Regions from separate parts of the Kocuria sp. CPCC 204721 genome, predicted to be linked through region 1. Evidence: riboswitches for the same ligand, from Rfam matches in the RefSeq annotation. Region 1 holds a riboswitch; the other holds the start of a gene.
The links. Region 1 has a riboswitch for S-adenosylmethionine ahead of RF637_RS09265 (methylenetetrahydrofolate reductase). Riboswitches for the same ligand answer to the same signal wherever they lie in the genome.
Positions count from the first base shown of each region.

Region 2: another riboswitch for S-adenosylmethionine. It lies ahead of RF637_RS11645 (bifunctional o-acetylhomoserine/o-acetylserine sulfhydrylase); the one in region 1 lies ahead of RF637_RS09265 (methylenetetrahydrofolate reductase).

Region 1 covers NZ_JAVKPO010000008.1:88,449-92,628, reverse strand. Annotated here, with positions in the region: gene metE (5-methyltetrahydropteroyltriglutamate--homocysteine S-methyltransferase) at 1-280, opposite strand, end outside; gene RF637_RS09265 (methylenetetrahydrofolate reductase) at 477-1,466, opposite strand; SAM riboswitch class IV at 1,511-1,627, opposite strand; gene RF637_RS09260 (hypothetical protein) at 1,677-1,946, shown strand; gene RF637_RS09255 (thermonuclease family protein) at 2,070-2,858, opposite strand; gene RF637_RS09250 (fructosamine kinase family protein) at 2,907-3,776, shown strand; gene RF637_RS09245 (MarR family winged helix-turn-helix transcriptional regulator) at 3,949-4,180, shown strand, end outside.
Region 2 covers NZ_JAVKPO010000015.1:28,667-32,846, reverse strand. Annotated here, with positions in the region: gene RF637_RS11645 (bifunctional o-acetylhomoserine/o-acetylserine sulfhydrylase) at 1-1,062, opposite strand, end outside; SAM riboswitch class IV at 1,139-1,259, opposite strand; gene RF637_RS11640 (hypothetical protein) at 1,224-1,565, opposite strand; gene RF637_RS11635 (hypothetical protein) at 1,641-2,042, opposite strand; gene RF637_RS11630 (VOC family protein) at 2,323-2,961, shown strand; gene RF637_RS11625 (CPBP family intramembrane glutamic endopeptidase) at 3,012-3,776, opposite strand; gene RF637_RS11620 (S9 family peptidase) at 3,845-4,180, shown strand, end outside.

The sequences.
Region 1 (4,180 bases):
ACCGCGCGGGAACCGCGCCCAGCGCCAGGGACGTGTCCAGGACGTGGTCCACCGCGAACCCCTCGGACGGCACCGCGTGATCCGTGGTGAGGCCGAGTTCGGACAATCGCGTGGCGGTGCGCTCACGCAACCGGGCGAGGGTGTCCAGCACGGTGGTGGCGGGGTGCTGTTGCGGGTCCTTCCAGTAGGACTCGAGTGCGCGCTTGAGCTCGCGGTCGGGGCCGATGCGGGGGTAGCCCAGGATCGTGGCGGCGGGGAACGGGACGGGCTGGGTGCTCATGGGAACTCCTCGGAGCTGGTGTGGGGTATGGCGGTTAGGGGTGTGATGAACCGCGGCAACGGGTGTGCTCCGGCGCGGCGGGGTAAGGGGAACGTCACCGTGGGTGGTGCCGCTACGAACGGTTTTCGGCCTGCCCGGATGTGGCGGTCGAAGCCAACACGAGCGGTTCACGGGTCGGTCGGGGCTGGTGCGGCGGTCAGGCCGCGGGGCTGCGGCCTCGGTATTCACGAGCGGCATCCCGGACCCGCAGGTGCTCCAGGATGGTCAGCGCCGCCTCGGGGCGGTTGAACGTGTAGAGGTGGAAACCGGCGCAGCCCAGATCCATGAGATCGTCGATCAGGGACAGGGTGGCCGCGACCCCGCGGTGGCGCAGTTCTTCGGGAGTGTCGGCGCGCAGGAACCGGGTGAGGCGTTCCGGGACCCGGACCCCGGTGATCTCGGTCATGCGCTGCAACCGTTGCGGGTTGCTCAGCGGCATGAGCCCGGCGACCACGGGGATGTGGATGCCCTCCGAGCGCGCGCGTTCCAGGAACGTGGCGTAGTCCTCGGGTTCGTAGAGCACCTGCGTGATCGCGTAGTCCGCGCCGGCCTCCTGCTTGTCCCACAGGGACGCGAGATCCGCCTCGAAGTCGCGGCCTCGCGCGGGGGACGGGTAACACGCCACCGACACGGACAGCGGCCGCTGACCCGGGCGGAACCCGGTGCCGAAGCGACGTCGTTCGACGTCCCGGATCAGCTCCACCAGTTGGGAGGCCCGGCCCAGGCCACCCGCGGGGGTCCGCCATTCCCCGGTACCCAGGGGCGGGTCGCCGCGCAGCGCGAGGAGGTCGCGAACGCCGTCGTCCAGCAACTGGTCCACGGCGCGCTCGAGACCCGCGCGGTCCGTGCCACCGCACGTGAAGTGCGCCATGACCGGGGTCTTGGTCGCGCGGCGCAGGTGGCGCAGCGCCTCGCGGGAGACACCGTGATGGCCGGCGTGACCGTGGGTGACGGAGAAGAAATCCGGCCCGGCCTGGGCCATGGCGTCGATGTTGCGCCACACAGTGTCCGGGTCCGCGGTGGGCCGCGGCGGGAACACTTCGAACGAGACGAGCGTGGAGCGGCGCGGGCGCCGGACCAGCCAGGACGTCCCCGTGGGCGGGCCAGTCACGGGCGCGGGTTCTGACGCTGCGAGGGGTGCGGGCATATAAAAAATCCTCCGGCGTTAGGACGCCGGAGGATGAGCTCCGAGCGCCGTACTTGCCGACCACGCGGTTGCGCGGCGGCCGGATCCTCATCTGGGGCACCCCACTACAGCTGGAGGGTTGCCGCCCGGTTAGCCAGAGCTTCGCACCGGGACTCATGATCCTTTGTTACGAGCGAGCGTAGCACAGCCTCGTGACGAGGCCCACGAACGATGACGGAACCGCCGGCCTCCCGCCGCGCTCGTCTTCCCAAGCGGGCTGAATGGACCGCACGGGGGCACCTGGGCCCTGCCGTGGTCATCCTGCCCCACGACGTGCAGGACATGAAGATGCCCGAGTTGGGACCCGAGAACTGGGTCTCGCGCTCGATAGCCGCGGCGCCGGCCGCGGGCGGGTCCGCGTCCTCTCAGGCACCCGCTCCGACGACGACGCCGTCCCCCTTGCGCAGCGCGACCGCCAACCCCGGTCGTCACGAACCCTGAGTTCGGGCCGCCGTGCATCCGGCGGCTCGCCGGTGCACCCGCGTGACGAAAGCGCGGCGAAAAGCAGGGACGCCCACCCGGTCAACCGACCGGGTGGGCGTGCCTTGGCGTGTCATCAGCAACTCAGCATGGGTGCCAGACCTTTCCTCCCGGTTCGTAGCACCGGGGGCCGGTGTAACCGGGATAACCGCCATCACTCTCGGGAGCCGGGGGCACGTGGGGTGCCGCCGGCAGCTGCGGGGCAGCAGGTACCCGGGGCGCGGCCGGTAGCTGAGGTGCCGCGGGCTGCGCGGGGGCGGGGTTGTAGTTGTAGTTCGGTTGCGGAGCGGGATTGGGTTGGGGTGCCGGATCGCCCACGGCGACCTCGTCCTCCACGACCGCGGGAGGCGCCTCGAGCGTCGGCGTGGGAGTGGGCGTGGAGGACGAGGTGGGACTCGGCGTCGCGCTCGGGCTCGCGGTGCTCGGAGTTGTGGTGCCGGGGGATGCGGATTCCCCCGGCGGCGCGCAGTCCTGCTTCGGGTCGAAGAAACCGACCTGCATGGCCTGGGCCACGTTGTACGCGCTGTCCATCTCTCGCCGGTACGTGCTGTTGGCGCCCACGGTCATGGGCGTTGCCAGGCCCGCCTTGACGAGTGCCTGGTTGACGTTCAACCCGTCGTCGTCGCGGGTCACTCGGGCGAGGGTGCGGCCGTAGCGGTCCGTGCGTTCCACGTCGTAGTCCAGGTGGATCGTGGATCCCTTGGGCAGTAGGTCCTCAAGCTTGGCCGTGGCCTCGTCCGCGAGGCACTCGCCGGGCTGACCGTCCCGCGCGACCTCCGGGGTATTGATGTTCAGCAGCCGCACCCGTGTGGACTTTCCCGCGATCGTGGCGTCCAGGGTGTCCCCGTCCACCACGCGTTCCACTGTGGCCACTGAGTCGTCCGGGGTGGTGCGCAGTGCGGCATGGTGTAGACAAGACGCATGGCCACCATCGATGAGCTTCCCGGTGAGATTGTCGCGGACCTGCGCGTGAGCGATGCCCGTCCCCTGAGCGGCGGGGACACCGCCCGCGCCTACTGGCTCGAGACCCCGGACGGGCCCCTGTTCGCCAAGACCATGCCGGGTGCCCCGGCGGGTGTGTTGGCGTTGGAGGCGGCGGGACTCGAGGCGCTGCGCGCCGTCGCCCCCGCCGAGGTGCGGGTGCCCAGGGTGCATCACGTGGGCGATGAGGCCCTGGTGCTCGAGTGGATCGACGAGGGTCCCGGACGGCAGGACCGTGCCACGGAACGCAGCATGGGTGCTGGTCTCGCGGCCATCCACCGCGCGCGAGCCCCGCACGTCGGGTGGCTCTCGGCGGAGCTGCCGGAACGCATCGGCTCGTTCCCGGTGGATCTCACGCCCACGGACGACTGGGCCGACTTCCTGTTACACCGCCGCATCGAGCCGTTGCTGCGCGCGGCGATCGACGCGGGACACCTGGACCCCGCGGCGTCGGACCTGCTGGCGCGCTTGGCGCCGCGAGCGGACGAACTCGCGGGCCCTCCCGAACCCCCGAGCCTGCTGCACGGTGACCTGTGGGCAGGCAACCGCGTGGTGGATCGCAACGGGACGAACTGGCTCATCGATCCGTCCTCGTTCTACGGACACCGCGAGTACGACCTGGCCATGATGCAGCTCTTCGGCGGTTTCGGGCGGGAATGCTTCGCGGCGTACGACGACGCCTACCCCCTCGCGGACGGCTGGCACGACCGGGTGCCGTGGTACCAGTTGCCGCCGCTGCTGGTGCATGCGATCAGGTTCGACGGTGGTTACGGCGGGGCGGTCCTACGGGCCCTGCGCAGTCTGATGTGACACTACGGGGCGCGTCCATCACCCGCTGAGGACAGGGCGTTCTCGGCCGATGACTGCTACAAGGCAGGTGCGGACAACGTTTTCCACCCGCGTGACATGGTTGGACACGTCCCCCGCACGTGCAGCATGATGTTTACTAGATTGTCTAGTTATCCACAACGCGAGGGACGCGATGGAGAGCAGTGCAACGTGGTACGGGCCGGTGAGCCCGCAGTCGCGTGCGCTGCGCCGGGTGGTCGTGCTCAACGCGGAGATCGCGTACGAGATCCGCCGCATCTTGGGGCTCAAGGGAACCGATTACGCGGCCATGGTCATGCTCATAGTCCATTCCATGGGGCCCACGGAACTGGCTCACGCGCTGCACATCACGACGGCCTCCGCGACCGCGGTGGTGGACCGACTGG
Region 2 (4,180 bases), on a different contig from region 1:
GTTGGGCGCGTACTTCAGGGCGCGGTCGTGCCAGCGCGAGGACTCGAGACCGGCGTAGGACACCGAGCGCACCTCGGGGCGGGCCTCGAGCCACTCGGCGACCTTCTGCGCGTTGGCCACGTGACGTTCCATGCGCAACGACAGCGTCTCGATGCCCTGCTCGATCAAGAACGCGTTGAACGGAGAGATCGAGGTCCCCAGATCACGCAGCAACTGCACGCGCGCTTTGAGGATGTACGAGAGGTTGACGCCGAAGGCCCCGTCCGCACCGAGATCGCGGGCGTAGACGAGCCCGTTGTACGTCTCGTCCGGTTGGTTGAAACCGGGGAAGCGCTCGGGGTCCCGCGAGTAGTCGAACGCTCCGGTGTCCACGATGAACCCGCCGATCGCCGTGCCGTGGCCGCCCAGGAACTTGGTGGCCGAGTGCAGCACGATGTCCGCGCCCCACTCGATGGGCCGCACCAAGTAGGGCGTGGCGATCGTGTTGTCCACGATGAGCGGGACACCCGCCTCGTGGGCGATCCCGGCGATCGTCTCGATGTCGAGCACGTCGTTGCGGGGGTTCGGGATGGATTCACCGAAGAACGCCACGGTGTTCTCGCGCACCGCGTCCCGCCACTGCGCGGGATTGTCCGGGTCCGAGACGAACGTGGTCTCCACGCCCATGCGCGGCAGCGTGTGCTTGAGCAGGTTGTACGACCCGCCGTACAGGGACGGGCTGGCCACCACGTGGGTTCCGGCGCCGCCCAGGTTGAGGATCGCGAGCGTGGCCGCGGCCTGTCCGGAGGAGACCATCAGGGCCCCCACGCCGCCCTCGAGGGACGCGACCCGGTTCTCCACGACCTCCGTGGTGGGGTTGGTCAGGCGCGAGTAGATGGGGCCCATCTCCTCGAGCGCGAACCGGGCCGCCGCCGTGCGGGCGTCCGGGAACACGAAGGACGTGGTCTGGTGGATCGGCAGGGCGCGCGACCCGGTCACAGGGTCGGGGTTCTGGCCCGCGTGGATCTGTCGGGTTTCGAACGACCAGCCCTGGGGATTGTCGGGGGTGGGAGCGGTGCTCATGGCCGTACTCCTTCTCGGAGGGATCAGGGGTCCGGTGGCGATCCGCACGGTGCCCGTGCTGTGACCGGGCACCAACGACCCGCGCTTGCCGCATGACGTCGGTCGACGCCACGGCCAGGTCCTCACCCAGGGCACCCCACCGCGGAAGGGAGGGTTGCCGGTCAGCTAGCTGGGGCTTCGCGCTGACTCTCGTGACCTATTACCTCATTGTCCGAACCCGGCGGGGCGGGAGTCAAGCCGGGGACGCTGCGAGCGGGCTCGGGGTCAGTGGCCGCTCGTTCCTGCTGTTCCATCTCCCGGGTGTGCAGTTCCCGGTCCTTCATCTCACGTGGATGGACGTAGAACAGACCCGTGAGCACCGCGATCACGAACACCGCGAGCATCACGAAGAACAACGGCCGCACGCCGGTCAGGTAGATGACGGGGATGGCCAGCACCGTGACCAACCCGCCCCCGAAGAACGGTTCGAACACCAGCTGCTTGTAACCGAACGCCTCGAACACCGGGTCTTGGCCTCCGGGCCCACCACGCGCATGAGGATCAGCCCGGTGGCGGTCACACCCATGGACTGGCGGAAGTCACCGATACCGCGCCCGAATTAGTAGCGACCGATGATGTGGGGTGCCAACCACAGGAAAATGGCCACGTTGAACGCGATGCCGACCACCGCCAGGATGGTGAACGCCGCCAGCCACGGCCGCGATGGACATGTGCAGGGAGAACGGTTCCACGGAGGACGGGCGGCTGGTCATGGTGCCGGCGGGGTAGTACTCGTCGCTGCGGAACAGGCCGTTCTCGCCCCACGGCCCGTCGAAGCGGCCCAGCACCTGCGGGCCCAGGAGCAGGAGGATCGCGCCGCCGATGATGGAGCTCGGCAGGAACAGGCTCTGGACCCAACCCACCTTGACGTGCACGAACTTCCCCAGGAGCAGGGCGACTCGGAGGATCAGGAGTGTGAAACCGACGGCATTTGCGGACACGGGAACCACCTCGTAGTGATCGGGATCGATATCGGTCTCAGGTCACATAGCGAGGGCCCGGTCGGAGACTCCCCGGCTGATGCTGCGGACTCCAGCCTCTGAGACGCGCGTCTCGTTGACCTGGACCAACACAGTCCCCGCCCGGATCAGCCGTCCCGATGTCAGGTCTCGGGAGGTGCGGAGAGCCGGCCCTGCCCACCGGACCGGGCGGCGCAGGTCACACACTCGCCGGGCTCGCGCTCGATTTGGTGGCCCGTGTGGCCGGTGCCACCATGGCGTCATGAACTTGGATCACGTTTCCTTCGCGGCTCAGCCCGACGGCCTCGAGGCCACCACCGAACGCATCGCGAACCGGTTGGGGATCGAACCGGTCAAGGGCGGTGTGCACCCCCGTTTCGGCACCCGGAACATGATCCTGCCGCTCACCGACCACCAGTACGTGGAGGTCGTCACGGTGCTCGAGCACCCCGCCGCGGAGAAGGCGCCGTTCGGTCAGGCCGTCCGTGCCCGTTCCGACGCCGGCGGCGGCTGGCTCGGCTGGGTCGTGGAGGTCCCCGACCTCGCGCCCTTCGAGGCCAAGCTGGGCCGCCCCTCCGTGCCCGGTGGCCGGTTGTTCCCCGACGGTCGGCAGCTCGAATGGCATCAGATCGGCGTGAAGGGTTTGATCTCCGACCCGCAGTTGCCGTTCATGGTGCACTTCGATTCCGAGGACGAGATGCACCCGTCCCAGGCGCGGATCACGGACGTCCGGTTGAGCGGGATGGAGATCGCCGGCTCCCCCGACCGCGTCACGGAGTGGCTCGGCGGTCCCGTGGAGGACGTCCTGGGCTCGCTGGACGTCACCTGGTGCGCCCCCAACGGCACCCCCGGGGTCATGGCCGTCTCGTTCGACACCCCGGACGGCACCGTCACCATTTGATCTGGTTCCCTTCGGTGCGGCCGACGACGCCGCTCCACCGGTCTCCGGCATCAGCCCGCGAGCAGTTGCGGGGCCAGGAAGCCCACGGTGTCCAGGAGGGCGTGGGCGATCAGCAGCGGCATGAGTCGACCGCCGCGGCGGTAGAGCCACACGAACACGAGTCCCATGACCAGGTTCCCGAGCGTGGGTCCGAACCCCTGGTACAGGTGATAGCTGGCCCGCACCACCGCGGAGGCCACCGCCACGAGCCACCACGACCATCCGAGGGATCGCAAGCGCTCGCACAGGAACGCCACCACGATCATCTCTTCCACGATCGAGTGGCGCAGCGCGGAGAGCACGAGCAAAGAAACCGCCCACCAGGTCTGCTCCATGGTGGATGTGGTGATCTGCGCGGTGATCTCCAGGGACCGGCCCACCTGATAGAGCACCAGGGTGCCGCCGCCCATCACCGCGAACAGGCCCATTCCCCACAGCGTGTCCCACACGGGTCTGCGCCCATCCACCCCGATCCTGCACAGCACGCCGGGGATCCCCCGCGCCACCCCGGCCATGAGGTACAGGGCCAGCAGCACGGGGACGAGCGCGAAGCCGATGCCCGTGAGCTGACGCAACGCGTCGATCAGGGGGACGCTGCTCAGGGGCCGGTTGAGCGTCGTCGTGGTGTCGGCCAGCGAGGACCGCATGAGCACCTCGGCCAGATCCAGCACGGCGTAGACCGCGGACGTCCCGAGGGACACGCCGAGCACCAGGACGATCTGAAGCCACGTGTCGGCGCGCGACATGCCGCGCTGCGAAGGGGTGGGAGTCTGCACGGGACCATTGTGGCCGCTCGCGAGCGGGACCACGTCTGCGCGTCCCCACCCGTCCCTAGACTGTGGGCATGACTTCCGAGCAGCCGTCCTATCCCGTGGCCCCGAGCCGCCCGGTGGAACGCACGTTCCACAGGCACACCTTCGCCGATCCCTACGAGTGGCTCCGGGACAAGGACTCCCCCGAGGTGCGCTCGCACCTGGACGCCGAGAACGCCTACGCGGAGGCCACGACCGAGGATCTGGCGCCCCTGCGCGAGCGGATCTACGGGGAGATCAAGGACCGCACGCTCGAGGCGGACCTGTCCGTGCCGTCGCGTCGCGGGGACTGGTGGTACTTCACGCGCACGGTCGAGGGCGGCGCCCACCAGATCTTCTGCCGCGTCCCGGTCACCGACCCCGCGCAG